DNA from 2 places in the Variovorax sp. 10L426 genome. Region 2 is predicted to be linked to the other one. Evidence: predicted binding sites of a transcription regulator. Region 2 holds the regulator's gene; the other holds the start of a gene.

Region 1 (15,782 bases), on a different contig from region 2:
CGCACCGCTCTTGACCTTCGCCGCCAGCTTCTGCGCCGCCGCGACGTCGACACCGGCCGTGACCTGCTCGACCAGCGCGACGATGTCGCCCATGCCCAGGATGCGGCCGGCGTGGCGTTCGGCATCGAACACCTCCAGGCCGTCGATCTTTTCGCTGACGCCGGCAAACTTGATCGGCACACCGGTGACCTGCCGCACCGACAGCGCCGCACCGCCGCGCGAATCGCCATCGGTCTTGGTCAGAATGATGCCGGTCAGCGGCAGCGCGTCCTTGAAGGCCTTGGCGGTGTTGATCGCGTCCTGACCCTGCATCGCGTCGACCACGAACAGCGTTTCGATCGGATTCAGCGCCGCATGCAATTCCTTGATTTCCTGCATCAGGACTTCGTCGATCGCGAGTCGGCCTGCCGTGTCGACCAGCAGCACGTCGAAGAAGTGGCGCTTGGCGTGATCCAGCGCAGCGCGCGCGATGTCGAGCGGCTTCTGGTCCGGCGTGCTGGGGAACCATTCCGCGCCGGCCTGCTTGGTCACTGTCTTGAGTTGCTCGATGGCAGCCGGACGATAGACGTCGCCCGAGACGGTCAGTACCTTCTTCTTGCGCTTCTCGATCAGGTGCTTGGCAAGCTTCGCAGTGGTGGTGGTCTTGCCGGCGCCTTGCAGGCCGGCCATGAGGATCACGGCTGGCGGCTGTGCAACGAGATTGATGTCCGCCACGCCTTCGCCCATCGTCGCGGCGAGTTCGCGGTTGACGATACCCACCAGTGCCTGACCGGGCTTCAGCGAACCCAACACTTCCTGGCCGAGCGCCTTTTCCTTGACGCGACCGACGAAATCGCGGACCACCGGCAATGCGACGTCGGCTTCGAGCAGGGCCATCCGCACTTCGCGCAACATGTCCTGCACGTTGGCTTCGGTGATGCGAGCCTGCCCGCTCATCGTCTTGACGAGCCGGGAGAATTTTTCAGTGAGGGCGGTGGCCATGAAGAGGTACCTTGTTGTCGCGGAAGCGAACGATGGAAGTCGTGAGAACCAGAAGCCAGTAACCAGCGCGAAGCCTAGCCCCATTTCGCGCAACACCGCGGAACCGGCTCCGCCGGGCCGCTGGTGTTGACCCCGGCAGGGGGTGGGCGCCCGACACGAAGTGCGGGCAACCTGGGGGCGAGCCAGTAAACTCAGTCGATGATTTTAGCGATCCCCTCCCCGCTCGGCGTGGCGCTGGGCATCGCCACCGCCGCCGCCTATGGCGTTACCGCCGCAGCGTCTTCCTGGCTCAGTCGATCGTCCACGCAATGGATGCTCGCATTGGCCTGGCTGCTGCACGCGTTTGCGCTGGGCTGTGGTCTCGGGGGCGGCACCCCGCACTTCGGATTTGCACCGGCGATTTCCGTGACCGCCTGGCTTGTACTCACCGTGTACGGCATCGAGAGCCGCATGTACCCGCAACTCCAGGTCCGGCGCGCGCTCGCGGTGCTGGGCGCGGCGGCGGTTCTGCTCGCCGTGCTATTCCCGGGGACGCCGCTGCACGTCTCGGCATCGCCATGGTTGCCGCTGCATTTGGCGCTGGGCATTGCTTCCTACGGATTGTTCGGCGCCGCCGTGGTTCATGCGTGGCTCATGACGCGCGCCGAAAAGCAGATCCGGCTCGCGGCCGAAACACAGAGCGGCGTACCTCTGCTCACGATGGAGCGCCTGACCTTCCGCTTCGTGGCGGCGGGCTTCGTGCTGTTGTCGGCCACGCTGCTGGCGGGCATCTTCTTCAGTGAAACGCTCTATGGCGCGACCGTCCGCGGCTGGAAATGGGATCACAAGACGGTGTTCTCGATCCTCGCGTGGATCACCTTTGCGGTTCTCTTGATAGGACGCGCACGCTTCGGCTGGCGCGGGCGCACGGCGCGGCGCGTGCTCTATGCGGGCTCCGCGTTGCTGTTGCTCGCCTACGTGGGATCGCGCTTCGTCCTCGAGGTCGTCCTCTCGCGCACGCCCTCATGAAGTACCTGCTCGTCCTCGCCGTGATCGTCGTGGCCATCTGGTTCTGGCGCCGAGGTCGTCAGGAAGAAATGCAGATGCGCTCGCGGCCGCCGCCACCGCCTCCCGCCGTCGGCGCACCGAAGGCCATGGTCCGTTGCGCCTACTGCGGGTTGCACCTGCCCGCCGCCGACGCCATCAACGGCCCCGATGGCATCTATTGCAGCGCAGCGCACCGAAAAGCCGCAGAAAGCCAAGGATGACTGCCTTCCTGTGGTCGCGGGGCGAGCCGGCTACGGATTGGAGTTCGCTCGAGAAATTCAACACCGAGAGCTCGGCGCTGCTGCGGCTTTGGCGTGGATTCATGGCGGCGCGATGCTTTGTCGCGGCCGTGCTCCTGCTCTTGCCGGGCGTGACCATGGTTCTCAAGCAACCCGTGCAGGGACCGGCGATCGCCCTCTCGGTCGTCTATCTGATCGCCGTGCTGTTGGCAGCACGGTATGCACCCTTCCAGCCGATCCGCAGATTCGGAGGCGCCTGGCTGTCGACGATCGGCATCGACCTCGTCACATTCACGGCGCTGCAGGTGCTGCAGGTGGGGGGCGTCAATTACACGCCGCTGTTCGCTCTCCCGGTGCTGATGGGGGCGGTGCTCGGCACTGGGACCGTCGGCCTCGGCACCACCGCAGCGGCCACGCTGCTGCTGCTTGGCCATGCAGCGTGGTACTGGCTGGAGCAGCCGGCAGACACCTCGCCCCGTTTCGTCCAGGCCGCGCTGACGGGCACCGGCCTGTTCGTGGTGGCCCTGATCGCGCACGAACTGGCTCGCCGGCTGACGCGCGAAGAAGCGATGGCGCAACGCAGTCGCAGCGCCGCGCAGATGCATGCGATGGTCAACGACCTCGTGATCGAAACCCTCAGCGAGGGCGTCCTCGTGATCGACGCGGAGGGCCAGGTGCACGCGGTCAATCCCGCGGCCGACGCGATCCTCGGCCACGGCCTCGCCGAGATTCCGCAGCCCTTCGCACTCGGCGCCTATCCGGCCTGGGTGCCTCTTGCCGGTCTTGCGCGCCAGACCTTCTCGCGTCGCGCGCCACAGGCCAAGGAGGTTCCCGTCGCACAGGCCCACGGCGCACCGCGCGAGGTCCGCGTGCGCACGCGCCTGACGCAATCCCACGACAGCCACGCCGAGAGCCTCTGCGTGATGTTCCTTCAGGACCTGCGCGAGCTCGAAGCCCGCATCCGCACCGAAAAGCTGGCGGCCATGGGTCGCATGTCTGCCGCCGTCGCGCACGAAATCCGCAACCCGCTCGCCGCCATCACCCAGGCCAGCGCGCTGCTCAGCGAGGATCTGGTCGACCCTGGGCATCGGCAGTTGACCACGATGGTCCAGCAGAACGCTCAGCGTCTGTCACGCATCGTGGATGACGTACTGGACGTGGCGCGGGCTCGTCAGCAGCGCGTGCTGCCGCTCGGCGAACAGGTGTCCCTGGACCCGACGGTTCGCGCGCTTGCGGAAGAATGGGTTCAGCACGCGCAGCAGCAAGGCGTCTTGCTTTCGCTCGAAGCGGGCACCGACGTACGCTTCGACGCCGAGCATCTGCGCCGCATCCTCGTGAACCTGCTGGACAACGCCGCCCGCTATGCGGGGGACCGCGAGGGCTCCATCCAGGTCAGCACCCGGCGCAACGCCACGGGCCGCGCGAGCCTGCAGGTCTGGAGCGACGGCGCACCCCTCGAACCCGCCGTGCAGCGGCACCTGTTCGAGCCCTTCTTCTCCTCCGAGAGCCGCTCAAGCGGACTCGGCCTGTTCCTGTGCCGCGAATTGTGCGAACAGCACGGCGCGACCATCGGCTACGAGCGCCGCGCCCTGTCCGCGGCGGGCCCCGAAGGCAACGAGTTCTTCGTGGCATTTGCCTCGGCCGAAAGCCGACTGACACAATAGCGGCGTGAGCACCCCCAACACCTCCGCGTCGCAGCCTGCCCAGATCCTGGTCGTCGACGACGAGCCCGACCTGCGCACGCTGTATGAACTCACCTTGTTGCGCGAGGGCTACCGCGTCGAGGCCGCCGGCAGCGTGTCGGAGGCCTGGCAGCACCTCGATGCCGGCCGCTTCGATGCAGTGATCACTGACATGCGCCTGCCCGACGGCCTCGGCATGGAGATCCTTCAGCGCATCCAGCAAGATCAGCGCAGCGAGCGTTGTGTCGTGATGACGGCCTATGGATCGGCGGAGAACGCGGTGGAGGCTCTCAAGGCCGGCGCCTTCGATTACCTCACCAAGCCGGTCGACCTGAAGCAATTCCGCTCGGTGGTGGCGTCGGCGGTGCAGGCGCCTTCGCAGCCCGCGCCGGTCAAGGCGCTGCGGCCTGTGGATGACGGCACAACGATGGCGACCACCATCGCCATCGGGGACAGCGGCGTCGCGGCACTCCGACGTCTGGTGGGCGACTCCGAACCCATGCGTCTCGTCAAGGCGCGCATCGCCAAGGTGGCGCGCGGCATGGCACCGGTGCTCGTGCGCGGCGAGTCTGGCACCGGCAAGGAGCTCGTCGCGCGCGCCGTGCATGCATGCAGTCAGCGCAGCGACGGACCTTTCGTCGCCGTCAACTGCGGTGCGATTCCCGAAAATCTTCTCGAAGCCGAGTTCTTCGGCGCGCGCAAGGGTTCATACACCGGCTCTTCGCAAGACCGCGACGGCTACTTCCAGGCGGCACGCGGCGGCACCTTGTTCCTCGACGAGATCGGCGATCTCCCGCTGGCCATGCAATCGAAGCTGCTGCGCGCCATCCAGGAGCGCAGCGTCCGGCCCATCGGCTCGACGCAGGAAGACGCCGTCGATGTCCGCATCGTGAGCGCGACCCACAAGGACCTGCATGCCGAAGTGCAGGCCAGCCGGTTCCGGCAGGATCTCTTCTACCGCCTGAACGTGATCGAGATCGCGGTCCCCGCGCTGCGCGACCGCCGCGGCGACCTGCCCGCGCTGTGCAACGCCCTGCTCGCGCGCATCGCCCGCGATGCCGGCATGCCGGTGCCGACGCTTTCCGCCGATGTGCTGCAGAGGCTCGCCGAACACCCGCTTCACGGCAACGTCCGCGAGCTCGAAAACCTCCTGCACCGCGCGGTGGCCCTCAGCGACGGCGATGTGCTCCATCTCGATCTCATGGGCGGCGGCACAGCGATCCCCAGCGAGCCGTTGCCTGCTGGACCGGTGCAACAGCCCGAGCCGGCATCCGCCGCAGAAACGGGCGCTCACGCCCGCCCCGCTCCCGCAGTGCCTCGCGACCTGCAAAGCTATCTGGATGAGCAGGAGCGGCAGATCCTCGTCCGCGCGCTGCAGGAAACCGGCTTCAACCGAACCGCCGCCGCCGCGCGCCTTGGACTGAGCCTGCGGCAGATTCGCTACCGGATCGCGCGCCTGGGCATCTCGACGCCCCACGGCGACGATGCCAACGGCCTCGGCGGCGATGAGTGAAGCCGACACAGCGCTCTGGCAATCCGGCTGGTATCGCTTCGCCCGGCGATTGCGTTCCCCCAATTTCGGGCCGCGGCCCACGGACGCGCAGATCGACCTGATCGTGCTGCATTCGATCAGCTTGCCGCCCGGCCGCTACGGCGGTGACGAGGTCCAGCAACTCTTCACGAACAGCCTCGACTGGGACGCACATCCCTATTTTTCCGGCATCCGTGGCCTCGAAGTCTCCGCCCACTTCTATGTGCGGCGCAATGGAGAGCTGTGGCAGTTCGTGAGCTGCGACGATCGCGCATGGCATGCCGGCGCTTCGTCATGGCGCGGCCGTTCGAACTGCAATGACGACTCGATCGGCATCGAACTCGAAGGGCTGGAAGGCGACACCTTCGAGCATGCGCAGTACGAGACCCTGGCCAGCCTTTGTCCGGCGATCGCGCAGCGCCATGCGATCTCGTTCATCGCGGGCCATGAACACATCGCGCCCGGCCGCAAGGAAGATCCGGGCCCCGGATTCGACTGGCGCCTGCTGCGCGAACAGCTCGGCTGGAATCTGACGATGTTTCCGCCCAACACTCTCGATCCCTGAAGTTTTTTTCAATCGCGAAGTCACAGGCGATGCGCCGCGAGGCGATACGCGCGCTTTGCCACGCCAGAGTCGGCAGCGCAGTATCCATGCGCATTTCCAGCCGATTTGCGCCCGGAAAGCGCATGAATAGCGGCCTGCGCCACCTCGTTTCAGCAATGATGCGGCTTCGCTGCCACCCGACCAGCCACAGACACGTTTCACATTCGTTGCGATTTGTGGAAAACACTATATCTAGTGGCTTGTAGCCCCCCGTGCCACTAGATATAGTGTGCTCTGCCCGGCGCTTACAGCCGGAAACAGCGGCCACAACGACACCGCAGCCCAACAAGAATTGCCAAACGAGGATCGCATGCAAACTGCACTGAACACCCCTTCCACCCCTCGCGCCGTACCCTCGACGCCGCAAAACCGAGACGTCGCCGGCTCGCCCGCTGGCAACGCCCTCGCGCACTACCAGATCATTCGCCGCAACGGCGCGGTCGTGCCTTTCGAGCCGAACAAAATCGCGATCGCGATGATGAAGGCCTTCCTGGCCGTGCACGGCACCCAGGGCGCGGCTTCCGCCAGCGTGCGCGAGACCGTCGACACGCTGACCCAGGCCGTCGTGCGCGCCATGGTGCGTTCGCGTCCGGGCGGCGGCACCTTCCACATCGAGGACGTGCAGGACCAGGTCGAACTCGGCCTGATGCGCGGCGGCCACCATGAGATCGCCCGCGCCTATGTGCTCTACCGCGAACGCCGCTCCCAGGAACGCACGAAGCAAGGGGAGCAGGACGCACCCGTCGCGACGCCCGCACTGCACGTGCTCGACCGCGGCGAAAGAGTCGCGCTCGACCTCAACGAGCTCAAGGACCTCATCGAGTCGGCCTGCATCGGCCTGGGCGACAGCATCACCGCCGCCCCGATCGTCGCCGAGACCATGCGCAACCTCTACGACGGCGTTCCGCTCGACGAGGTCTACAAGGCCTCGATCCTCGCCGCCCGCACGCTGATCGAAAAAGATCCCGACTACACCTTCGCCACCGCCCGCCTGCTGCTGCACACGATCTTCAAGGAAGTGATCGGCCGCGAAGTGCCGGCTGCGGAACGGGCCCAGGCCTACGCCGACTACTTCCCCCAATTCATCAAGAAGGGCGTCGACAACGAACTGCTGGACGAGAAGCTGCTGCAGTACGACCTGGCCCGCCTGGGCGCCGCGCTCAAGCCCGAGCGCGACATGCAGTTCGACTACCTCGGCCTGCAGACGCTCTACGACCGCTACTTCCTGCACGTGCGCAAGACGCGCATCGAGCTTCCGCAAGCCTTCTTCATGCGCGTCTCGATGGGCCTTGCGCTGAACGAGATCGACCGCGAAGCCCGCGCGATCGAGTTCTACGAAGTGCTGTCCTCCTTCGACTTCATGTCGAGCACGCCGACGCTGTTCAACAGCGGCACGCTGCGCTCGCAGCTGTCCAGCTGCTATCTCACGACCGTGCCCGACGACCTCGACGGCATCTACGAGTCGATCAAGGAAAACGCGCTGCTCTCCAAGTTCGCAGGCGGCCTTGGCAACGACTGGACGCGCGTGCGCGCCCTCGGCAGCCACATCAAGGGCACCAACGGCGAATCGCAAGGCGTCGTGCCTTTCCTCAAGGTGGTGAACGACACCGCCGTCGCGGTCAACCAGGGCGGCAAGCGCAAGGGCGCCGTCTGCACCTACCTGGAAAGCTGGCACCTCGACATCGAGGAATTCCTCGAACTGCGCAAGAACACCGGCGACGACCGCCGCCGCACGCACGACATGAACACGGCGAACTGGATTCCCGACCTGTTCATGCGCCGCGTGATGGAAAAGGGCAACTGGACGCTTTTCTCACCCTCCAACGTGCCCGACCTGCACGACAAGTTCGGCGCCGACTTCGAAAGTGCCTACGTCGCCTATGAAGAGAAGGCCTCGCGCGGCGAGCTCAAGCCGAGCCGCACCATTGCCGCGACCGACCTCTGGCGCAAGATGCTCACGATGCTGTTCGAAACCGGGCATCCGTGGATCACGTTCAAGGACGCCTGCAACGTGCGCTCGCCCCAGCAGCACGCCGGCGTGGTTCACTCGTCGAACCTCTGCACCGAGATCACGCTGAACACCAGCGACACCGAAACCGCCGTCTGCAACCTCGGCTCGGTCAACCTGCTGCAGCACCTGAAGGACGGCAAGGTCGACCAGGAGAAGCTCAAGCGCACCATCTCGACCGCGATGCGCATGCTCGACAACGTGATCGACATCAACTACTACGCGGTCAAGAAGGCGCGCGACTCGAACTTGCGCCATCGTCCGGTCGGCCTCGGCCTGATGGGCTTCCAGGACGCGCTGTACGAACTGCGCATCCCCTACGCCTCGCAGGAAGCCGTGCAGTTCGCCGACGAATCGATGGAAGCGATCTGCTACCACGCCTACTGGGCCTCGACCGACCTGGCCCGCGAGCGCGGCAAGTATTCGAGCTACAAGGGCTCGCTGTGGGAGAAGGGCGTGCTGCCGCCTGACACGCTCGACCTGCTCGAGAAGGCGCGCGGCGGCTACGTCGAAGTGGACCGCTCGTCCACCCTCGACTGGGACGCGCTGCGCCAGAAGATCAAGGCCGACGGCATGCGCAATTCAAACTGCGTCGCCATCGCACCGACCGCGACCATCTCCAACATCATCGGCGTGGATGCCTCGATCGAGCCCTGCTTCGGCAACCTCTCGGTCAAGTCCAACCTCTCCGGCGAGTTCACCGTGATCAACCACTACCTGGTGCGCGACCTCAAGCGCCTGGGCCTGTGGGACGATGTGATGGTGATGGATCTCAAGCATTTCGACGGTTCGCTGCGTCCCATCGACCGCGTGCCGCAGGACGTCAAGGCGCTCTACGCCACCGCGTTCGAGATCGAGACCACGTGGCTCGTCGAAGCCGCCGCGCGTCGCCAGAAGTGGATCGACCAGGCGCAGTCGCTCAACATCTACATGGCCGGCGCATCGGGCAAGAAGCTCGACGACACCTACAAGCTCGCATGGCTGCGTGGTCTCAAGACCACCTACTATCTGCGCACGCAGAGCGCGACGCACGCCGAGAAGTCCACCGTTCAATCGGGTCGGCTCAACGCGGTGTCATCGGGCAACGGCGACTCGTCGTCGGGCATGAGCGCACTCGAAGCGGCCGCGCTCGCAGCACAAGCGCAGTTGAATGCGATCCCCGCAACCGACATCGCGTTCTGCGGTGTCGATGATCCGACGTGCGAAGCATGCCAATGATGTCGGCATGAAGTGGAGGTCGTTCGCGGCATCGCCTGACAATTTGCGATGCATGCGAACAACATAACGACAACATAATTGGAGCGCGATGTGAAGGAGCACTTTGCAACTCACATCGTTGCTCACATAATTTGAGCATTGGATTTTTCTATGTTGACCTGGGACGAAGAAGTCAAGCCCTCCTTGCCAAAGGATCTGCAACAAGGATTGCGGCACACATCGAACAGCGGCGCGCAAGTCGGCCGCTCGTCGGAGTTTCCGACTTCGCAAATTGCTTCCCAAATTTCTCCTGCTTCGCTTTCGTCGCCCGCCGCTGCCGTGCGCACGCTCGATGACGGCGCTCCAGTGCGTCCTGCACGGGCAGCGACGTCGACCGCAGCGGCCACACCGGTCACGCGTCGCGTCAACGCCGCCGACAAGCGGATCATCAACGGCCAGACCGACGTCAACCAGCTGGTGCCGTTCAAGTACAAGTGGGCCTGGGAAAAATACCTCGCCACCTGCGCCAACCACTGGATGCCGCAGGAAGTGAACATGACGCGCGACATCGCGCTCTGGAAAGATCCCAACGGCCTGACCGAAGACGAGCGCCGCATCGTCAAGCGCAACCTCGGCTTCTTCGTGACCGCCGACTCGCTGGCCGCCAACAACATCGTGCTCGGCACCTACCGCCACATCACGGCGCCCGAGTGCCGCCAGTTCCTGCTGCGCCAGGCCTTCGAAGAGGCGATCCACACGCACGCCTACCAATACATCGTCGAATCGCTCGGCCTGGACGAGAGCGAGATCTTCAACGCCTACAACGAAGTGCCGTCGATCCGCGAGAAGGACCAGTTCCTGATCCCGTTCATCGACGCCATCAGCGACCCGAATTTCCACACCGGCACACACCAGAACGACCAGACCTTGCTCAAGTCGCTGATCGTCTTCGCCTGCCTGATGGAAGGGCTCTTCTTCTACGTCGGCTTCACGCAGATCCTCGCGCTGGGCCGCCAGAACAAGATGACCGGTGCCGCCGAGCAGTACCAGTACATCCTGCGCGACGAGTCGATGCACTGCAATTTCGGCATCGACCTGATCAACCAGCTCAAGCTCGAGAATCCGCACCTCTGGACCGCCGAGTTCAAGGCAGAGATCAAGGCCCTCTTCATGAAGGCCGTCGAGCTCGAATACAAGTACGCCGAGGACACCATGCCACGTGGCGTGCTCGGCATGAACGCCTCCATGTTCAAGGGCTACCTGCGCTACATCGCCAATCGGCGCGCGCAGCAGATCGGCCTCGAAACGCTCTTCCCGAACGAAGAAAACCCGTTCCCCTGGATGAGCGAAATGATTGACCTGAAGAAGGAGCGCAATTTCTTCGAAACCCGTGTGATCGAGTATCAGTCGGGTGGCGCCCTGTCCTGGGATTGAATTTTTTCGATAAAAACAAAGTGAATTCAAGAATTGCTCTCACCAACGAATCGCACCGGAGAGTGCGGCATCGGTGAGGGCGCAGGTGTTCATGGTGCTGGGGTTGCTCCAACGCCATGAATCGCTTCACGCTGACCAACATGCGTGGAGTGCTTCAAAAGGTTGATTTTTTCAACTTGATCAAGGAGAAATAGAAATGGCAACTGCAAAGAAAGCGCCGGCCAAGAAGGCCGCAGCGAAGAAGGCTCCGGCTAAGAAGGTCGCAGCCAAGAAGGTCGTGGCCAAGAAGGCTCCGGCGAAGAAGGTCGTAGCCAAGAAGGCTCCGGCTAAGAAGGTCGCAGCCAAGAAGGTAGCAGCCAAGAAGGCTCCGGCGAAGAAGGTCGTAGCCAAGAAGGCGCCGGCGAAGAAGGCTCCTGCGAAGAAGGCAGCAGCCAAGAAGGCCCCGGCGAAGAAGGCCGCTGCGAAGAAGGCTCCTGCCAAGAAGGCGCCTGCGAAAAAGGCTGCAGCCAAGAAGCCTGCCGCCAAGAAAGCAGCGAAGAAGCCTGCTGCGAAGAAGGCCAAGGCGCCCGCCAAGGCTGCCGTAGCGCCTGCCCCTGCGCCTGCTGCCGCGCAGACGACGCTGAACCCTCAGGCAGCTTGGCCGTTCCCTACGGCCAGCAAGCCCTGAGTCTCTCAGCGGCTCTCAAGGCAAAGCCCGGTACCGCAAGGTGCCGGGCTTTTTTCTTTCAGCGGTCGGTCAGAGGCCGAGCGCCTTGCGGTCGATCTTGTAGTTCTGCGGACCGCGCTGCGCGATCTTGAGCGCGCCCAGCTGATTGCCCAGCGCAGCGCAACGCGCGAGCGACCAGCCCTGCTCCAGACCGAACAGCAATGCGCCGCGCCATGCATCGCCGCAGCCCGTGGGCTCGATCACGGCCTCCGGCTTCACCGCCGGCACATGCTCGCGGTCGCCGTTGCTCCAGACTTCGCAGCCCTCCGCAGCCAGGGTGACCACGAGGCCGCGCACGCGCTTCGAAATCTCGGCAAGACTCCAGCCGGTGCGCTGCGAAAGCATCTTTCCTTCGTAGTCGTTGACCACAACCCAGCTGGCCAGGTCCACGAAGTGCGCCAGCTCCTTGCCGTCGAACATCGGCAGGCCCTGGCCCGGATCGAACACGAAGGGAATATCGGCGGCCTTGAACTGCTCGGCGTGTTGCAGCATGGCTTCGCGGCCGTCAGGCGCCACGATACCGAGGCGCACGTCCTCGCGCGCCGTGACGCGCGTGATGTGAGCCTGCTGCATCGCGCCTGGGTGGAACGCCGTGATCTGGTTGTTGTCACGGTCGTTCATGATCATCGCCTGCGCGGTGAAGGTGTCGCTGACCTGCCGCACGAACTCGGTGCTGATGCCGAGCGAGCGCAGGCGCTCCAGATAGTCGGCGCCGTCGCTACCGACCGTTGCCATGGGCAATGCCGTGCCGCCGAGCGCATTGAGGCTGTAGGCGATGTTGCCGGCGCAACCGCCGAAGTCGCGCCGCAAGCCGGGCACCAGGAACGACACGTTCAGGATGTGCAATTGATCAGGAAGGATCTGGTCGGCGAACCGGCCTTCGAAAGTCATGATCGTGTCGAACGCGAGAGAACCGCATATCACTGCTGCCATGGATGATGAACCGTAGGTTGAATTGAATGGAAAGGCACGCGGCGCTCAGGGATAGAGCGCCTCCAGCCGAAAACCGGCGACGGGTGGCAAGGCCTGGACCTCGGGCCCGGTGAGTTTCAACGCGAGCGACGCCGCACGTTCTGCGCGCGCCGGCAGCACGAGCGGCGCGCTGAACTCGGAGGGCATGAGCACGCGCCGCACCACGGCCCGTTCCTGCGTATCGAGCAACGTCAGCTCGACTGCGGGCATGGCGAGCGGTACGTCCGCGGCGTTGCGAAGCGTGAAGCTGAGTTGATAGCCCTCGTCGTTCTTGCCGCGCGCGAACGACGCGCCATCGACCTTGATGTCGTTGATCTGGCGCAGCGCCGAGATTTCGCAGCCCAGCAGTTTGCACATCGATGCGAGCGGCAGACGAGCCGATGGTTGGCGAGCGACGATCAGGTCGCGCTCCTGATAGAGCACCTGCCCCACCAGCAACACGGCAGCCAGGATCGCGAGCACCACCATCGAGCGCCGCACCGCGACCCGCTGCCAGAAGCCTCCCGTTTCCTCCGTCCCGAAAAGCGACGCCATGTCAGACACACTCGCCGCGCTGGGCTCCGGTTCGCTGGCGGCAAGGATGACCGGCGCGGCTTCGACGGCCGCAGCCTTTTCCTTCTGCTCGCGAGCCTTGGCCTTCGCGATCTTGGCGGATTTGGCATGCGCCCTTCGCAATGCTTTTTGAAGCTGCACATCGGCAGCGGCATCTTGCGCCAAGGCTGCGCCTGAGTCGGACTGGACAGGCTCGGCCGCAGGCGCAGGCGCAGGCGCAGGTGCCGCCACGGGCGACGACAAACTCAGGTCGATGTCCGGAAAGGAAAGTGGAGGAGGAAGCGGCGGTCGCACGGCTATGCGGCCTTCGTCCTCCAGCGTCAGTGTTTCCGGAGCCGGCCAGTGATGGTCCGAGACAACGCCGGCGAGGGGCAAGGTATCGTGGCCGGACTCGCCGGCAACGTCCGGCTCCTCGATGTCCGGATTCGACGGTTCATGCTCGTCATCGAAAAAGTCCGCCTCCGCTTCGTCCCGCAGGGCCTCTTCTTCATCCTCCGTCTGCAACTCGGGCTGTACTTGCGGTTCCGATTGCGATGCCAGTGCAGCCTCGGATTCGACGTCGTAAACGATCGCGGCCGGCGAAGATGATTCGTCAGCGGCCGGCTCAGGCGCCGGGGCATCCGTGTCATGCAGTTCGATGGTCGCATCGAACACTTCACTGCAGCGGCCGCAACGCACCCATCCATCCGAAATGCGAAGCTGGTCCCTCACCACCTTGAAAGTGGTGGCGCACGCAGGACAGCGGGTGACCAGACTCATGTGGCGAAGATTGTAGGGGTGGCACCCATCCAGTTTGGCTTGCTCGCGTTGCAAACCAGTTCGTGAAACTCCGCGGAACCGGCTTGGCCGGGCAAGCCTGGGGGCGAGCTAGATTCTTGCGGTCATCAAGATCCAGCCATCCTCGCTGTCACTCACTTCGAGCGACGCATAGGGTGCATAGGCCAGTTTGAGCTCGTCGGCCTGGCGCTCGAGGATGCCAGCCAGGACCAGGGCTCCGCCCGGTGCCACATGGCCGCACAACAGCGGCGCCAGCACCTTGAGCGGGGTCGCGAGAATGTTCGCGAGCACGATGTCGTAGAGGCCGCTTGACGCTTCAGGCAGCCCTGCGTTCAGGCGCACGCTGTTCGCCTCGGCATTGAGTCGCGTCGATTCGACTGCTGCTTCGTCGATGTCGACCGCATCGATATCAACCGCACCGAACTTTGCCGCCCCGATCGCGAGGATGCCCGAACCGCAGCCGTAGTCGAGCACGCGACGCCCAGCCAGACTCCCCTGCGACGCGGTCCACCGCAAGCACATGCGCGTGGTCGGATGTGTTCCGGTGCCGAAAGCCAGCCCCGGATCCAGCCGGATGACCTGCTTCGCCTGCGCCGGCGGCTCGTGCCAAGTCGGAACGATCCAGAACTCGGTCGTGATCTCCACGGGCGAGAACTGCGACTGCGTCAACCGAACCCAGTCCTGCTCCGGCACGTCGACAACGCCCAGCACGCTGCACCCATCGAAGAAGTCCTGTGCGGCCAGCACCGACGCCGCTTCCCGCGCCAATTGCTCGCTGGCAAACAAGGCGATCACGCGAGAACGTTGCCAACCCTCCTTGGGCGGAGGCATGCCCGGCTCGCCGAACAACGCCTGCTCGGCATCGGTCTGTGCATCGGCATCTTCAACCGACACGCTCAGTGCATCCAGCGCATCGAGCGCGTCGCTGACGTCCTCGACGCTGTCCTCCGGCGCAAGCAGACGAAGTTCAAACATGGAAGCTCCTCTCAATTGTTTGGCCCGGGCATCCGGCGCGCCCCCGGCCGGCCAGCGAAGCGAGGCCAATTCGTGAAACACCGCGGAACCGGCTTTGCCGGGCCGCTGGTGTTGCCCCCGGCGAGGGGGTGGGCGGCTACACGAAGTGAGCCAACCTGGGGGAGATCAACGTTTATGCGCAGCCAGCCACTCTTCGAGATAGTGGATGTTGGTGCCGCCGCTCATGAACTTGGCGTCGACCATCAGTTCGCGATGCAGCGGCACGTTGGTCTGGATGCCTTCGATCACCGTTTCGTTCAGCGCCGTGCGCATGCGCGCAAGCGCCTGCTCGCGCGTGTCGCCGTGCACGATGATCTTGCCGATCATCGAGTCGTAGTTCGGCGGCACGAAGTAGTTGGTATAGACGTGCGAATCCACGCGCACCCCGGGGCCGCCGGGCGGATGCCACATCGTGATGCGGCCCGGCGACGGCGTGAACTTGTAGGGATCTTCGGCATTGATGCGGCACTCGATCGCGTGGCCGCGCATTTCGATCTGGCGCTGCGTGAACGGCAGCTTCTCACCGGCCGCCACCATGATCTGCGTCTTCACGATGTCGATGCCGGTGGTGAATTCCGTGACCGGATGCTCCACCTGCACGCGCGTGTTCATTTCGATGAAGTAGAACTCGCCGTTTTCGTAGAGAAACTCGAACGTGCCGGCGCCGCGGTAGCCGATCCGCTTGCACGCAGCCGCGCAGCGCTCGCCGATCTTCTCGATGAGCTTGCGCGGAACGCCCGGGGCGGGCGACTCCTCGATCACCTTCTGATGGCGCCGCTGCATCGAGCAGTCGCGCTCGCCGAGGTAGACAGCGTTCTTGTGCTTGTCAGCCAGCACCTGGATTTCGATGTGGCGCGGGTCCTGGAGAAACTTCTCCATGTAGACGGCCGGATTGTTGAAGGCCGCGCCGGCTTCCGCCTTGGTCATCTGGATCGCGTTGATCAGCGCCGCTTCGGTGTGGACCACGCGCATGCCGCGCCCACCACCGCCGCCCGCGGCCTTGATGATGACCGGGTAGCCGATCGCCCGCGCGATGCGCTTGTTGGCGGTCGGGTCGTC
Region 2 (15,782 bases):
GCAAAGATGCGTTCCATCGGCCCGGCGAACTTGGCGTTCTGCGCGGCCGAGGAAAAGAGTTCGTTCAGGCTGGTGCCCGACCAGAAGTCGCGCTCGAAGTCTTCGTTGAGCGAGCGGGTCCGCTTGAGCGCAAAGTATTTGCGGAAGATCGCGGCCCAGCTTGCGACGGAAACGACGATGAGCAGCAGCACCACGAGCTGCACCGGAAGGCTGGCGTGCAGCAGCAGGGAAATGATCGAGAGTTCTTGATTCATGGCTTGAAAGGTTGAGACATGGAGCCGGCGTGGCGCTCGAGGGTTCCCGAAACTTGGCGTGGGATGCGCGCAGGCCGCAGCGTGTCGGCATGGACCCAGCCGATGCGGATCGTGCCTTCGCACAAGAGGGCGGTATCCGCCATCTTCTCCACCTCCGCGTATTGCTCTGATTTTGATAGCACGCGCTGCGCGATTATGAGCGACGCGGAACCGATCTGGCGAAGCTCGGCTGTAACCAGCAGTTCATCGTCGAGCCGTGCCGGACGGTGGTACTTGAGTTGCGTCTCGCTGACGACGAAGATGCCGCCGGTTTCCTGGCGCAGTTGCCGTTGGGCGATGCCCATGGAGCGCAGCCATTCGGTGCGGGCGCGTTCCATGAACTTGAGATAGTTGGCGTAGAACACGATGCCACCCGCATCGGTGTCTTCCCAGTAGACGCGGATGGGCAGCGCGAAGCTCACTGGAGTACCTTCGTGCTTCGCACTGCGGTGCGAGCTTGCTTGGGGCGGCCCGGCGCTGCGCTCATGCGGGAACGGCGGCGCCTGCCCAGGCTCGCAGCCGCGCGATCGATTCTTCGAGGTGCGCCATCGAACTCGCCGTCGAGAAACGGATGAAGCGCGAGGTTTCGGCGGTACCGAAATCGCGGCCCGGCGTGACAGCGACATGGGCCTGCTTCATGGCCTCGAAGGCAAAGTCCCAACTGCCGGAGATGCCGAGCCGCTCAGCAAAGCTGGTGCAGTCGGCCCAGGCGTAGAAGGCGCCGTCGGGCATCACCGGCACCTCGAGGCCCAGCGCATTGAGTTGCGGGATGAACCAGTCGCGCCGCGCCTTGAACTCCGCGCGACGCCGCTCGTATTCGGCGATGCTGTCGGGCTCGAAGCAGGCGAGGGCGGCGTATTGCGACACCGTGCTCGCGCAGATGAAGAGGTTCTGCGCCAGTCGCTCGACCGCAGGCACCAGCGACTCCGGCACCACCAGCCAGCCGAGACGCCAGCCCGTCATGTTGAAGTACTTGCTGAAGCTGTTGATGCTGATGACCTGGTCGTCGATCGCCAGCGCGGTCTGCCCGAAGGCATCGTCGTACGACAGGCCGAGGTAGATCTCGTCGATGAGCGTGATGCCGCCACGTCGGCTGACAACCTCGTGGATGCGGCGAAGCTCGCCCGGCGCGATCGAGGTGCCGGTCGGGTTGGATGGCGATGCCAGCAGCACGCCCCGCGTGCGGTCGGTCCATGCGGCTTCGACCTTGGCGGCGCTGAGCTGGAAGCGCTCGGCCGCCGTGGTCGGCACCAGCACGGCGCGGCCGTCTGCGGCGGTGACGAAATGGCGGTTGCACGGATAGCTCGGATCGGGCAGCAGCATCTCGTCGCCGGCGTCGATCAGGGCAAGACAGGCCAACTGCAGGGCAGCCGAAGCTCCCGCTGTGATGACGATGCGGCGCGCCGGCACGTCGACGCCGAAGCGCTGCGTGTACCAGTTGCTGATGCGTTCGCGCAGGTGGTCGAGCCCGGTGGCCTGTGTGTATTGGGTGGCGCCGGCACGCACGGCGCGGGCGGCGTGCTCCTGCACGAGCGGCGGTGCGGTGAAGTCCGGTTCGCCGATGTTGAGGAAGATCATCGGGCGGTCGGTGTGCGCCACTTCGCGAGCGAGCTTTGACGCGGCCTTGGCGACCTCCATCACATAAAAAGGCTCGATGCGCTCCGCGCGCTTCGAAATCCTCATGGCCTCGCCTTCCCACTCGCGCGGTCGGCCTCGACCTCCAATGCGCGCAGTTGCGGCGCGAGTCCGTTGAGCACGGCATTCACGTACTTGTGGCCGTCCGTCCCGCCGAATTCCTTGGCGAGCTCGATGCATTCGTTCAGCACCACGCGCCACGGTACGTCCAGGCAATTCTGGAATTCGTAGACGCCGATCCACATCACCGCGTGCTCGATCGGCGAGATCTCCGCGAGCTTGCGATCGAGCAGCGGGACGATCAGCGCATCGAGCTGCTCGGCGGACGCGATCGACCCATGCAGCAGCGCGTCGTAGTGCGCCGCATCGGCCTTGTGAAAGCCGGCGAGGTCGCGCGTGAATTCGTCGATCGCCGTCGCGTCGTTGTGGCCCACCAGATGTTGGTAGAGCGCCTGCAACGCGAATTCGCGCGCACGGCTGCGCGTGGACTTGGCGGAAGCCTTGCGTACGCCGGTGCTGGTGAGGCCCGTGCGGGTTTGACGCGGCTTGCCGCCGGTGGCTTTGGTGTCTTCGGTCATGAAAGGGTGGCGAGCAGTCGCGCCATCTCGACGGCCACGCGTGCAGCGTCGCGGCCCTTGTCGGTTTGCCGCGCGATCGCCTGTTCGAGGTTTTCGGTCGTGAGAATCGCGTTCGCGATCGGGATGCGGTAGTCGAGCGCCAGGCGGCTCACGCTCGCGCCGGATTCGTTCGCGACCAGTTCGAAGTGATAGGTCTCGCCGCGGATGATGCAGCCCAGTGCGATCAGCGCCTGATAGCGGTTCCGCTCGGCCAGCGCCTGCAGCGCGACCGGCACCTCGAGCGCGCCGGGCACGCTCACGTGATCGATGTCGGCCTTGGCGACGCCCATCGCGGCGAGTTCGCCGAGGCAGGCCTCGGCGAGCGCATTGGTGATGTCTTCATTGAAGCGTGCTTGCACGATGCCGATGCGCAGCCCCTTGCCGTCGAGTTCGACGTCGGCGCCCTTGTTCGCGTGTTGCATCAGTCGGCCCGCCCTAGGTGTCGGTGGTTCATTTATTCGTTGTCCTTGGAGATGTAGCCGGCGATCTCGAGGCCGTAGCCTGCCGCCATGCTGGGCATGCGACGCGGCGCGCCCAGGAGATTCATCTTGTGCACGCCGCATTCGCGCAGGATCTGTGCGCCAATGCCGTAGCTGCGCAGGTCCATGCGGCCGCGCTCGGGTGCCTGGGCAGGGCGTGCGGTGCCGTCGAACTGCGCCAGCAGCTCGGCGCCGGTTTCGCCGCAGTTCAGCAGAACGGCAACCCCTTTGCCTTCGGCCGCAAGATGGGCGAGGCTGGCGTCGAGGCTCCAGGAATGCAGGGCGCGATTGCGTTCGAGCGCATCGAGGACCGAGAGCGGTTCATGCACGCGCACGTCCACTGTGTCGGCGGCGTTCCACTTGCCGCGGACCAGGGCCAGGTGCACGCCGTTGCTGGGCTTGTCCCTGAACGCGTGGGCGGTGAAGGGCCCCCACGCGGTTTCGATCTCGCGGCAGCCCACTTTTTCGATCAGGGACTCGGTGCGGCTGCGGTGCTCGATCAGGGCGGCGATGGTGCCGATCTTGATCTCGTGCTCGGCTGCGAAGAGCTGCAAGTCGGGTAGCCGGGCCATGGTGCCATCTTCGTTCATCACCTCGCAGATCACAGCAGCCGGCGAGCAGCCGGCCATGGCGGCGAGGTCGCAGCCGGCTTCAGTGTGGCCGGCCCGCATGAGCACGCCGCCATCCACGGCCTGCAGGGGGAAGATGTGCCCCGGCTGGACCAGGTCGGCGGCGACAGCGTTGGGCGCGACGGCGGCCTGCACGGTACGCGAGCGGTCCGCTGCCGAAATGCCGGTCGTCACGCCTTCCGCGGCCTCGATGGACACGGTGAATGCAGTCGAATGCTTTGCGCCGTTGCGCGCCACCATCGGCGGCAGCTGAAGCCGCTCGCACATTTCGCGCGACAGCGTGAGGCAGATCAGCCCACGGGCATGGCGCGCCATGAAGTTGATGGCCTCCGGCGTCACATGGTCGGCGGCGAGGACGATGTCGCCTTCGTTCTCGCGGTCTTCCTCGTCGACCAGGATCACCATGCGGCCGGCGCGCAGTTCGGCCACGATGTCTTCAACCGGCGAGATGGGGGCCGGTGCTCGGGCGCCCCGCGGGGTTCCGATCGGTGTGACGGATGCATTCATGGCGCGTTGTCTTTCTTTGCAAAGGGAAGGGCGCCCGCCTGGAGCATGCGCTCCACGTAGCGCGCCACAGTGTCGATTTCGAGGTTCACGCGGCTGCCGTCCTTCAGGCTGCCGAGGGCGGTGTTCTCGACGGTGTGGGGGATCAGGTTGATGCTGATTTCGCTGCCGTTCGGGCCGTCGCTCACGGTGTTGACCGTCAGGCTCACGCCGTTCACGGTGATCGAGCCCTTGTAGGCCAGGAAGCGGGCCAGGACGGGCGGGGCGAGCACGCGGAGCTCCCAGCTTTCGCCGACCGGCGCGAAATGGCTCACCGTGCCGATGCCGTCGACGTGGCCGGACACGATGTGGCCGCCCAGCCGGTCGCTGGCGCGCAATGCCTTTTCGAGATTGACGCGCGTCGCCTCCTCCGACAGGCCGGCCGTCTTGTCGAGCGATTCGGCTGAAATGTCGATGGTGAAGACTTGCTGCGCCGGGTCGAGTGTGGTGACGGTCATGCAGGCGCCATTGAGCGCGATGCTGTCACCGAGGCCCACGTCGTCGAGATAGCCGTCAGGCACCGCGATGCTGAGGCGCTTGCCGTGGGATGAAGAGCTGCCGAGGTCGTGGACGGCGGCGATGCGCCCCACGCCGGTGATGATTCCGGTGAACATCCCGGCATTTTCGCAGAGATGCGGGCCCCTGCTGTGTGCAGACCCTAGAAAGCGTCTCGGCCCGCGATTCGGGCCAGGATTCTGATGTCGCATCCGAAGCGATCGACGGAGCGGAAATCCAGGGGGAGGGCCCCCGCCAGGGCTGTCAGCGGGCCGCCGGCAAAGGGGTGGCTTGCCATGTCCAAGCCGTCGCCGAGGAATTTCGGGGCCAGGTAGACCAGGAATTCATCGACCAATCCTTCGCGGATCAGTGAGCCATTGAGCTTGTGGCCGGCCTCCACATGCAACTCGTTGATCTCGCGCGCCGCCAGGTCGTGCAGCATGGCGGCAAGATCCACCTTGCCGTCTGCGTTGGCCAGAACCGTGATTGTGGCGCCCCGCGCCTCCAGGGCTCGGGCTTTGGCTTCGTCCCTGCTCGCTGCATAGATGCAGACTTTGCGGTCGGGGACGTCGAAGATATTCGCCTCGGGCGGCGTTTGGAGCCGGCTGTCCACCACCACCAGATGCGGTTGCCGCGGGGTTTCGACCAGGCGCACGTCGAGGCGAGGGTTGTCGTCCATCAGCGTGCCGACGCCGGTCAGCACCGCGCTCGCTCGCGCCCGCCACGCGTGGCCGTCGGTGCGCGCGGATTCGGAGGTGATCCACTGGCTCACGCCATTGGTCAGGGCTGTCTTGCCGTCGAGCGATGCGGCGACCTTGAGTCGCACCCAGGGCGTCTTGCGCACCATGCGACTGAAGAAGCCGATGTTGAGCTCGCGCGATTCGGCGCCGCCGGGCCCGACCACGACCTCGATGCCCGCGGCGCGAAGGCGCTCGAAGCCCTGACCGCCGACAAGCGGATTCGGATCCGAGACCGAGGCGACCACACGGCGGATGCCCGCGGCAACCAAGGCATCGCAGCAGGGCGCGGTGCGGCCATGATGGGAGCAGGGTTCCAGCGTGACATAGGCCGTTGCGCCTTTGACCGAATGGCCTCGCGCCACAGCATCCTGCAATGCCACGATCTCCGCATGGGGGCCCCCTGCGCGTTGTGTGTGGCCGACTCCGACGATGTTGCCGGCGGCATCCGTCAGGACGCAGCCCACACGGGGGTTGGGATCGGTGAGATAGCACGCATCGACGGCGAGTTGTAGTGCTGCAGCGATCTGTTGCGCATCGGCGTTGAGAGGGGGCATGGAAGCAACCATGTAGTCGAACGGAGTACCGCGCTGCGAGAGTCTGGAAGATCGTCGCGCGACGCACCGGTCGAATCATACGAGCGGTAGCCAAACGGAGATGAACGGCGGCGCACCGACGTGAGCCGTCACTAGACTTCGCCTTCGAAACACAAGGGAAACGCTTGTGAGTATCGGTGCTCAGGGAGGAAAAAACATGGCGTTATGCAAACGTCCGGCCGCAGGCTTTTCGCTGATCGAAGTGCTTGTCTCGATCGTCGTTCTCAGCCTTGGAATGCTGGGAGTCGTGGGGATGTTGATGACATCCGTGAGAAGCACGACAGAGTCCGGATCGTTCACCGCGGCTGTCAATCTGGTGCGCGAGCTGTCGGAAAAAGCGCGCATCAACAAGAACGTTGCAGCAAGGAATGTCGGCAACCCCTATCTGGTCGACCTGGAGAGCAAGGATGCTCTTCCTGGCCAGGAGGGCGGCAATTGCATCGGAGCCCCGGCCACTTGCAATGCGGCGACCCTGGCAGCCTGGGACATTCGCCAATGGGTCCTACGCGCCAGAAGCAAGCTTCCGGAGGCGCACGTCGTCGTCTGCTTCGATGACGCCCTGGTGAGCGACGCCAGCGAAGATTTCAAATACTCGTGGGATTGCTCCGGCGAAGGCCGCAACCTGGTCGTCAAGATGGGCTGGGTGCCACGGATGGGAAGCGAAGACGAGATGGTCCAGAGGGAGCCTCGCATCGTCATGCAACTGATCCCGGGGCATGACTACGTTGGCTCCGAAAGCTCCTGAGGTGGCGGCCCGACCGCAGCAGCGCGGCGCGACCTTGATCGAGTTGATGATCGCCATGGCGATCGGACTGGTCATCGTGCTCGCCGCCTCGACGGCCTTCCTTGCAGGGAAGAAGCTATTCAATACCGACGCCGACGTGCAGGAGGTCCAGGAGTCACTTCGCTTCACACGCCATGTGGTTCAGGGCCTGCTTCGCCAGGCGGGATACGCGGACTATGCACCCGATCATCAGACCGATGGCGTGGACGTCGTCGCGGGCAACGCAACGCTGCTGGCTGGCTCCGAGAGTCCGTTCGATCTCCACGTCGTCGGCGCCAGCAACACCACGGTCGGCAAGACAGGCAGCAGTTTTGGCCAGAACGACACGGACGAGAAGGCGCGGAATGACTCGCTTCTCGTGCGCTTCTTTGGTCGCAGCAATGCCAATGGGGACGGCAAAGAAGACGGGACCATGGTCGACTGTCTTGGCATCGCTCACGCGGGGCCCGCCAACGCGCCTTCGGCCGATGACCGAGTGTGGAGCTTTTTCTTTGTGGCCCTTGCGGAGGACGGAGAGCCGGAGCTCTTCTGCAAGTACCACTCCGACAAATCCGACAAGGATGAATTCCAGTCGCAGCCGTTGGCACGCGGTGTCGAGAAATTCAAGGTCGTCTACGGCTACGACGGCGATGGCGACAGCGTTCCGGATACCTGGCTCGAGGCCAGGGACATTGCAGGCAAAGCTGCAAGCGGAGGCAGCGCCAATGACGAATGGCGCAAGGTCGTGGCGGTGCGTGTGGGCGTTGTGGCCCGGAGCATTCGCCCGAATGGCGATCTGAAAAAGGTCGACGGCGAAGACTATCGACTGTTTCCGCTGGGCGCCGAATTCGAGAACATCTATTTCGATCCGCCGGATGACGGGCGTTTTCGCTCGGTCGCGACGTTCACCGTGATGTTGCGCAACGTCGCGAGGGACCCCGCATGAGTCAGCGTTCGTCAAGGAGCGTCGCCTTGCGTCGGCAGGCTGGCTTTTCGCTGATCGTCGTGTTGTTGCTCTTGATCGTGGTCACCGCACTCGGCTTGGGCGCCGCACAGCTTTCAGTCATCAATGAACTTGCCGCGCGCAACGATCGAGACAGGGAAATCGCATTCCAGGCAGCCGAGGCGGCATTGATCGACGCCGAACTCGATGTGCTTGGCCCGAACAAGCACACCGGAGCGCGCCTTTGCTTGTTCAACAACAAGGATGTCGCGCCGTTCGTCGCGGGGTGTGGGGGCGTGGGAAACAACCAAGGTCTTTGCGCACCCGCAAATCCGGGCGCAACACCCGCATGGATGAGTGCCGACCTGTCGCCGGAGAGCAGGACATCTGTCGAATACGGCACGTTCACCGGACAGAAATACGTGACGGGAACAGGCGCGATGCCTGTTGCGCCGCCGCGCTATGTCATCGAGGTCATGCGCAACAACGGCGGGTGGGAAGCCAATCGTCTTCAGAGTGCGAGCGCCGGCAAGACCACCAATCTCTTTCGGGTCACCGCCATCGGCTTTGGCGTCAGGAGGGAAACCCAAGTGGTTCTGCAAACCAATTTGTATAAGCCGACGGTAAGTAGCGGCTGTCCATAAAGGAGGGAAGTTGAAATTGTTCGAGATTCGGAAAAGGGATTTGAAGAACGCGTTCATCGCGTTATCGCTCTATCTTGCTGGCGCGTCCACATTGGCGGCCGCGACGCCACCGGATGCCCTGCTGTCGGATGTGCCGCTGTTTTCCACGACATCGCGGGTCAAGCCCAACATGGTGCTGGATCTGTCCGTCGAATTTCCGACGACGGGCGCTGCCTATCGGACGGCGTTCGATATCAAGGCGTCCTACATCGGCTACTGGGACCCAATGGGGTGCTACGACTATTCCACCGAGGACGGGCACTTCAAGCGCAAAGCGACGGCAGCCGTTTCGAATGGCGCCATCGTCTGTTCAGGCAAGTGGAGTGGGAACCTGCTGAACTGGGCTGCGTCGTCCGCAATCGACATGCTCCGCTATGCAATGACGGGTGGCGATCGTGTGGAAGACACGCCGAAATCAACCGTGCTCCAACGCGCGGTTCTTCGGTCCGACTTCTACAACAACGAAAGTCATTTCCCCAGGCGCTCAGTGACTGGCAATCTCGACAGCCTGACGCCTCTGGTTGCGAACAAGCTCGTGGAGAAGGACGGCACAGTCAATTTTTCCAATTGCGGCAACTACTTGTTCGTGGGATCGACTTCGTCCGGCACATGCAGCAAGCCGGGGGCTGATCAAAGCTTTGGTCCTCTTGGCGCAGCGCCGTACTACGCCCGCGTCGAGGTGTGTTCGGCGGAAGAAGGTCCTATTCGCAGCGACCTTTGCCTGAAGTATCCAAACGGGAAGTACAAGCCTGTGGGCACGATTCAAAGTAACGCCGAGAAGATGCGATTCGCCGCGTTCGGCTATTTGATGGACCAGAGAAACGCGCGCTACGGCGGTGTTCTGCGAGCGCCCATGAAGTTCACAGGACCTGTGGTTGAGAACGACAAGTTCGAACGGATCGCGAATGCCACTGCGGAGTGGGATGCAAATACGGGTGTATTCCTCGCCAACCCCCTTTCGAGCGACGAGGGGGCGAGTGGCGTGGTGAACTATCTCAATCGATTCGGGCGTACCGGGTTGGCGCCTGGCACCTACAAGACTTTTGATCCGGTCGGGGAGATGTATTACGAGTCTCTTCGCTATTTGCAGGGTCAAGCGCCGACGCCCGAGGCTGCCAAAGGCATGACGACAGGGATGAAGGGCGGCTTCCCTGTCTACAACATGACGGACAAGTGGGGCGAGGGCGCGAAGAGCGGATGGGACCCTGTCATCTCGAGCTGTCAACGCAACCACGTCGTGGTGATCGGGGACCTTCACACGCACCATGATGGCTCCCTCCCGGGGCTGAAGACCGACGGCCGCGATGGTTGGGCCGGCGCTCGTCCAGTCGAAACCTCGGAGCCCGACACCACCTTCTGGTCGAAGATCGTGGGCGCCTTTGAAAACAACGAGGCGGTCGCCTACCCGGACCCGTCGGGAAAGAACACCACATTGACGACGCGCGGCAACGCCGACGGGTCGCGCGCCATTGCCTACACCGATACCCTCAAGAACAAGCAAGCAATCACGTCGGCGAACATCGCCACATTGAATGTGGGCTATGACCAAGGTTCCTTGGGTTGGGCCGGACTGGCCTATTGGGCCAATACGCAAAAAATTCGCGACGACTACCCCGATGTGCGCGTCAAGACCTACACCATCGACGTCGACGATTCTGGCTCGGGCACCGTCAGAGAGAAGCAACGCGGCAGCGCGTTCTATCTCGCCGCGAAGTACGGTGGCTTTGGCGACAAGAACAACGACGGCAATCCTTTTGTGACGGCCATTGGACCCGAAGCCCAAGAGTCGCTTTCGAACGCCGAATGGCAATCGGGCCTGGACGACGATGGAATGCCGAAGCCGGCGAATTACTTTCTCGCGAGCAAGCCGCGGGAAATGATCGCGGCCATCCGCAAGATATTCACGAATGTCGGTGAAGCCAGCGGGAGCCTCGCGGGTGGTGCCTTGTCGAGTTCGCGCATCGCCTCGAAGGGAGCGAGCCTCTATGTTCCTCGAATGGACAGTACGCGCTGGTCCGGCTCGGTGCTCGCCTACAAGCTGAGCTATGCGAATGGCGCGGTGAGCCAGGACCCTGTGCCGCTCTGGAACGCCGGCGACCGGCTGACCGGCGATCCTCAGGCCCACCCCCCGATTCCGGTGCGCGACCCGGATACCCGGCGCATCTTCACCATGCTCAATTCCGGAAGCGGGGCCGAGTTCACTTGGAGAGCGCTGAAGGTTGACGGCACATTGAGGGGCTACCTGGACACCGAACCCTACTCACCGACCGAGGCCAAAGACGATCTCGGTGAATCTCGCATCAACTACCTGCGCGGTGATCGTTCACTGGAAGCCGACAGGACTGGCGGCATGTTCAGAACGCGCGATTCGGTCATGGGTGACGTCGCGAACGCAACGCCATTGCTGGTCGAAAGCGGTGTCTACGTGGGCGCCAATGACGGCATGCTTCACGCATTGGACGCCGGCACCGGCGACGAGTTGTTCGCCTACGTGCCGCGTGCGCTGTATGCCAGGCTGGGCGCCTACACCTCGCCGGACTACGTGCACCAACCCTACGTGGACGGCAGTCCCGCGGCGAGCAAAGTCGACATGGCAAACGGAACGCGGAAGACCGCGCTGGTTTCCGGCATGGGCGGTGGTGCGCGCGGCGTGTTCGCGCTGGACGTGAGCGATCCGGCCCGATTCTCTGCAAGTCATGTGATGTGGGAGTTCACAGGCGCCGATGACCCGGATATGGGCTACGTCACGCAGGCGCCGCGCATCCTGAAATTCCGCACGAATGCCGCCGCGAGTGGCCAGCCCGCCGTCTACCGTTGGTTTGCCGTGGTGCCCTCTGGCTTCAACAACGGCAACGCGAACAAGGCAGCGGCCCTGTTCCTGCTTTCGTTGGACAAGCAAGCCGGTGCGCCGTGGGTGCTCAACCAGGACTATTTCAAGATCGTGCTGCCGGACCCTGCTGACGCGACGATGCCCAACGCATTGGGCCCGGTTGGCGACTACACCACGTCTGACAACATGACCCGTTTTCTTTATGCCGGCGATACGCAGGGCAACTTGTGGAAGTTCGACTTCACGAAGACCGCGCCGTGGAACGAGTCCAGCGCTTTGGCGTTGAGTGGCGCGCCGCTGATGGTTGCCAAGGATGGCCAGGGAAGGAGACAGCCGATCACCATCGCGCCGGAAGTGGGTGTGGGTCCCGACGGCGGCGCGATCGTGCTGTTCGGTACCGGCAAATTCGTCGAAGTCGATGACCTGGCCAGCCGCGACGTCCAAACGCTCTATGGCGTGTACGACAACGACACGGCCATTCCTGCCACCGAGACGCGCACCCAGTTGCAAGTGCGGCAGGTGCAACCGGACGCCAACCATGCAGGCCAGTTCACCATTTCAGGCGACGCTTTCGCCTATGGCAACTACGACGGCAAGAAGTCGCACCGTCGGGGTTGGTACTTCGACTTGCCGGACGCGACGAGTCAAGGCGAACGCCAAGTTTCGCAAATGGTGTTGAGCGATGGCCATCTGGTGTTCAACACCTTGATTCCCAATCCCAACGCTTGCGGCGCCGGTGGTGGCGGCCACAGCTGCGCGGTGAATGCGATGACCGGATTGGCATCGGGCAATACCTGCATTCCGTCGACGACCGGCTTGCTCAGTTCGCCGCTGGTGATTCAGGAAGGCGAGGGCGCCTTCAGCTCGACGGATTCATTCGGCCGCCGCGTCGAGACCAAGAAGACGTCCGTCATCAACCTTGGTACCGGAACAGGTTCCGGGCCGGGGACCTCGATCGTGAGCCCCATTTCGGGAGACGAGGTCTCGCAAGTTGCCGGCCGCCTCAACTGGCGTGAAGTCCTCAACTTCAAGGACGTCAACAAATGAAGCGCCCGACGACCGCGCGGCGGCTTCTGTCGCGCGGCTTCACGCTGATCGAACTGATGATCGTGGTGGCGCTGGTGGCCATTCTTGCCGCCGTCGCCTATCCGTCTTACATGGATTCGATGCGAAAAGGTTGGCGCGCGGAAGCACGTACCGCACTCATGCAGGAGATGCAGCAGCAGGAACGCGTCTATACCCAACGCGCAAGGTACAAGACCAACCCAGCGCACAAGAGGTTCTCAGGCGACAGTGATGCGAGCAGCAAGTACGACATCGATGTTGATGCATGCGACGGACGGGACGACGCTGGCCAGTGCATCAGGCTGACGGCCAAACTGAGGGCCGGGTTCTCGGATCCTGCGGTCGGCAACATCTGGATCGAAAGTACGGGGCTCAAGGGCTGTGACGGCGACGACAAAAGCAGGTGCTGGCAATGAACGCTCTACTTGCATTTCGCAACCGAGCCCGTGGCTTCACGTTGGTGGAGATGGTGGTCGTGGTCGCGCTCGTCGCGATCCTGGGCGCGATCGCAGTGCCCAATTTTCGGGATCTGCTGCTCAATCAGCGGCTGGCTTCCAACACCGGCGATTTCGTTGCCGCGTTGAGCGTGGCACGGACCGAGGCCATGAAGCGTTCGCAGAGGGTCAGGCTTCTTCCCAGGAATCAGGATTGGGCCAACGGCTGGGAGGTGGCAACCACCGTCGACAACGAAACGGAAGTGCTGCGCGCATTCGAAGCGCTCCGAGCAGGCGTTGAGATCGATTCCGCGACCGGCAACGGCTTCAGGAATACGATCACCTTCGACGCCAATGGCTTCGCGCGGGGCAGCGCAGGGTGCCTGACATTCAAGGCGGAAACGGGGCGACGCAGTTCCGTCGTTCTTTCGATGTCCGGCCGGCCGAAGGTCTGCGACCCCGACAAGCGAGGCGACTGCGGCTCGAGCAATTGCAATCAGGGATGACGCCGCTGGGGACTTTTCAAATGTCCCTCAGCAGTTGCCTGAACTCGTCCACGTCCTCGAAGCTGCGGTAGACCGAAGCGAACCGGACGTAGGCCACCTTGTCGAGCCGCTTGAGCTCGCGCATCACGAGTTCGCCCACCTTGGTCGATTCGATCTCGCGCAAGCCGCTGGAAAGCAGCTTCTGCTCGATGCGCAGCAATGCGGTGTCGATCTGTTCGATGCTGACCGGCCGCTTGCGCAAGGCCAGCATCATCGAGGCACGAACCTTCGCCGCGACGAAGTCGGCACGGCTGCCGTCCTTCTTGACGACGACGGGGAAGTTCACGTCCGGGCGCTCGTAGGTGGTGAAGCGCTTGTCGCAGGCGCCGCACTGCCGGCGGCGGCGGACGAAGTCGCCGTCCTCCGAAACACGGGTCTCGACGACCTGCGTTTCGAGGTGGCCGCAGAAAGGGCATTTCATGCGACAGCTCCGCCGGGTACGGCAGTCATGGGATCAGCGGTAGACCGGGAAGCGACTGGTCAGCGCGTTCACCTTGGCGCGCACGGCCTCGATGTTGGCCGCATCGCGCGGGTTTTCGAGCACGTCCGCGATCAGGTTGGCGGTGATCCGGGCTTCCTCGTCCTTGAAGCCGCGGGTCGTCATGGCCGGGGTGCCGATCCGCACGCCGCTGGTGACCATGGGCTTCTCGGGATCGTTGGGAATGGCGTTCTTGTTGATCGTCATATGGGCATCGCCCAGCACGGCTTCGGCTTCCTTGCCCGTGATGCCCTTGGCGCGCAGGTCGACAAGCATCACGTGGCTCTCGGTGCGACCGCTCACGATGCGCAGGCCGCGCTGGGTGAGCGTCTCGGCCACGATCTGGGCGTTCTTGACCACCTGTTGCTGGTAAGTCTTGAATTCCGGAGAGAGTGCTTCCTTGAAAGCGACGGCCTTGGCCGCGATCACGTGCATCAGCGGGCCGCCCTGGAGACCGGGGAAGATGGCGCTGTTGATCGCCTTTTCGTGCTGCGACTTCATCAGGATGATGCCGCCACGCGGGCCACGCAGGCTCTTGTGCGTGGTGGAGGTCACGACGTCCGCGTGGGGGACCGGGTTGGGGTACACACCGGCGGCGACAAGGCCGGCGTAGTGGGCGATGTCGACCATGAAAATCGCGCCGACGTCCTTGGCCACCTTGGCAAAGCGCTCGAAGTCGATGCGCAGTGAATAGGCCGATGCGCCCGCGATGATGAGCTTGGGCATCGCATCGTGCGCCTTGCGCTCCATCGCGTCGTAGTCGATCTCTTCCTTGGCGTTCAGGCCGTAGCTCACCACGTTGAACCATTTGCCGCTCATGTTGAGCGGCATGCCGTGGGTCAGGTGGCCGCCCTCGGCCAGGCTCATGCCCATGATGGTGTCGCCGGGCTTCAGGAAGGCCAGCATCACGGCTTCGTTCGCGGAGGCGCCGCAATGCGGCTGAACGTTGGCGGCGTCGGCGCCGAAGAGCTGCTTCACGCGGTCGATGGCCAGTTGCTCGGCCACGTCCACATGCTCGCAACCGCCGTAGTAGCGCTTGCCGGGATAGCCTTCGGCGTACTTGTTGGTAAGTTGCGAGCCCTGTGCGGCCATGACGGCCGGGGACGCGTAGTTTTCGCTCGCGATGAGCTCGATGTGGTGTTCCTGACGGGCGTTTTCGGCCTGGATGGCAGCCCAGATTTCAGGATCGGTCTGTTCGACCAGTTGATTGCGGTGGTACATGGCAGTCCTTCAAGACGATGGTCCTTGTTCTTCAACCAAACAAGGGCTGCCCAGGCGAACGGCGGAACACCTGCTCAAGACCGCAGGCGGCACGCTTCCCAGTGGTAGTCCACGTCAGCGCAATGCACCTGAAAAGGGTTGCGCCTATCGCCAGTCGCGTGCTGGCCGAGTGTAGCTGACGACGATCGCCGTCGTCTCGAAAAGCCTACGAATTGCCAAGCAAGGCGACGCGCTCGGGATCCGTCTCCGGCTGCTTGGCGGGCGCTGGGCTCACGACGGGAACAGAATTCGGGCGCGCTGCGGGCGTCGTCGAAGCCGTGATGGCGGGCGTACGCCCGGCGGCAACCTGGCGCAGCCGCTCATGCTCGGCCAGTACCTTCGAGGCGTAGCCGCCGTCGTCCGTGAGATTGGCGGCGCCGACGTAGAAGCGCAGTCCACCCTCGAGGGAGCCGGCACGGGCGATGCATTCCTGCAGCACCTTGACGCCCACGCGCATGTTGGTGACCGGGTCGAAGGCGGTCAGCGTGCCGCCCGCGCTTTCGTACTTTTCGCCGTGGATGCGGGTCATGACCTGCATCAGGCCCTGCGCGCCGACCTGGCTTTGGGCGAACGGATTGAAGCTGGATTCGACCGCCATGATGGCCAGGATGAGCGTCGGATCGAGCTTCGTCCGCTTGCCGAGGTCGAAAGCTTCGGCGACCAATACGGTCAGCGGCTCGACCGCCACGCGGTATTTCTTGCTCAGCCAGTATGCGACGGCGGCCTGTTGCCTGGGCAGGTCCTGAGGACTGGCGGC

Evidence for each region. Region 2 encodes NrdR, which represses ribonucleotide reductase genes. Its sites were predicted from a motif close to CACNANATNTNGTG; they were not measured.
Region 1: AC1DHL_RS12330 (ribonucleoside-diphosphate reductase subunit alpha) is a predicted target of NrdR. The motif match lies at 6,248-6,261, and genes of this name have one in related genera.

What each region holds. Positions count from the first base shown of each region.
Region 1 is NZ_JBFTJF010000007.1:117,937-133,718, forward strand. It holds gene ffh (signal recognition particle protein) at 1-981, opposite strand, end outside; gene AC1DHL_RS12305 (cytochrome C assembly family protein) at 1,180-1,989, shown strand; gene AC1DHL_RS12310 (PP0621 family protein) at 1,986-2,228, shown strand; gene AC1DHL_RS12315 (two-component system sensor histidine kinase NtrB) at 2,225-3,910, shown strand; gene AC1DHL_RS12320 (sigma-54-dependent transcriptional regulator) at 3,915-5,441, shown strand; gene ampD (1,6-anhydro-N-acetylmuramyl-L-alanine amidase AmpD) at 5,413-6,024, shown strand; gene AC1DHL_RS12330 (ribonucleoside-diphosphate reductase subunit alpha) at 6,374-9,289, shown strand; gene AC1DHL_RS12335 (ribonucleotide-diphosphate reductase subunit beta) at 9,440-10,702, shown strand; gene AC1DHL_RS12340 (histone H1-like DNA-binding protein) at 10,899-11,369, shown strand; gene AC1DHL_RS12345 (carbohydrate kinase family protein) at 11,439-12,341, opposite strand; gene AC1DHL_RS12350 (zinc-ribbon and DUF3426 domain-containing protein) at 12,387-13,691, opposite strand; gene prmA (50S ribosomal protein L11 methyltransferase) at 13,800-14,684, opposite strand; gene accC (acetyl-CoA carboxylase biotin carboxylase subunit) at 14,850-15,782, opposite strand, start outside.
Region 2 is NZ_JBFTJF010000003.1:162,514-178,295, forward strand. It holds gene tolQ (protein TolQ) at 1-254, opposite strand, end outside; gene ybgC (tol-pal system-associated acyl-CoA thioesterase) at 251-715, opposite strand; gene AC1DHL_RS05410 (pyridoxal phosphate-dependent aminotransferase) at 777-1,976, opposite strand; gene nusB (transcription antitermination factor NusB) at 1,973-2,506, opposite strand; gene ribH (6,7-dimethyl-8-ribityllumazine synthase) at 2,503-2,967, opposite strand; gene ribBA (bifunctional 3,4-dihydroxy-2-butanone-4-phosphate synthase/GTP cyclohydrolase II) at 3,000-4,160, opposite strand; gene AC1DHL_RS05430 (riboflavin synthase) at 4,157-4,810, opposite strand; gene ribD (bifunctional diaminohydroxyphosphoribosylaminopyrimidine deaminase/5-amino-6-(5-phosphoribosylamino)uracil reductase RibD) at 4,855-5,985, opposite strand; gene pilV (type IV pilus modification protein PilV) at 6,152-6,769, shown strand; gene AC1DHL_RS05445 (PilW family protein) at 6,741-7,733, shown strand; gene AC1DHL_RS05450 (pilus assembly PilX family protein) at 7,730-8,374, shown strand; gene AC1DHL_RS05455 (pilus assembly protein) at 8,415-12,290, shown strand; gene AC1DHL_RS05460 (type IV pilin protein) at 12,287-12,724, shown strand; gene AC1DHL_RS05465 (GspH/FimT family pseudopilin) at 12,721-13,248, shown strand; gene nrdR (transcriptional regulator NrdR) at 13,265-13,708, opposite strand; gene glyA (serine hydroxymethyltransferase) at 13,742-14,986, opposite strand; ZMP/ZTP riboswitch at 15,028-15,154, opposite strand; gene AC1DHL_RS05480 (transglycosylase SLT domain-containing protein) at 15,192-15,782, opposite strand, start outside.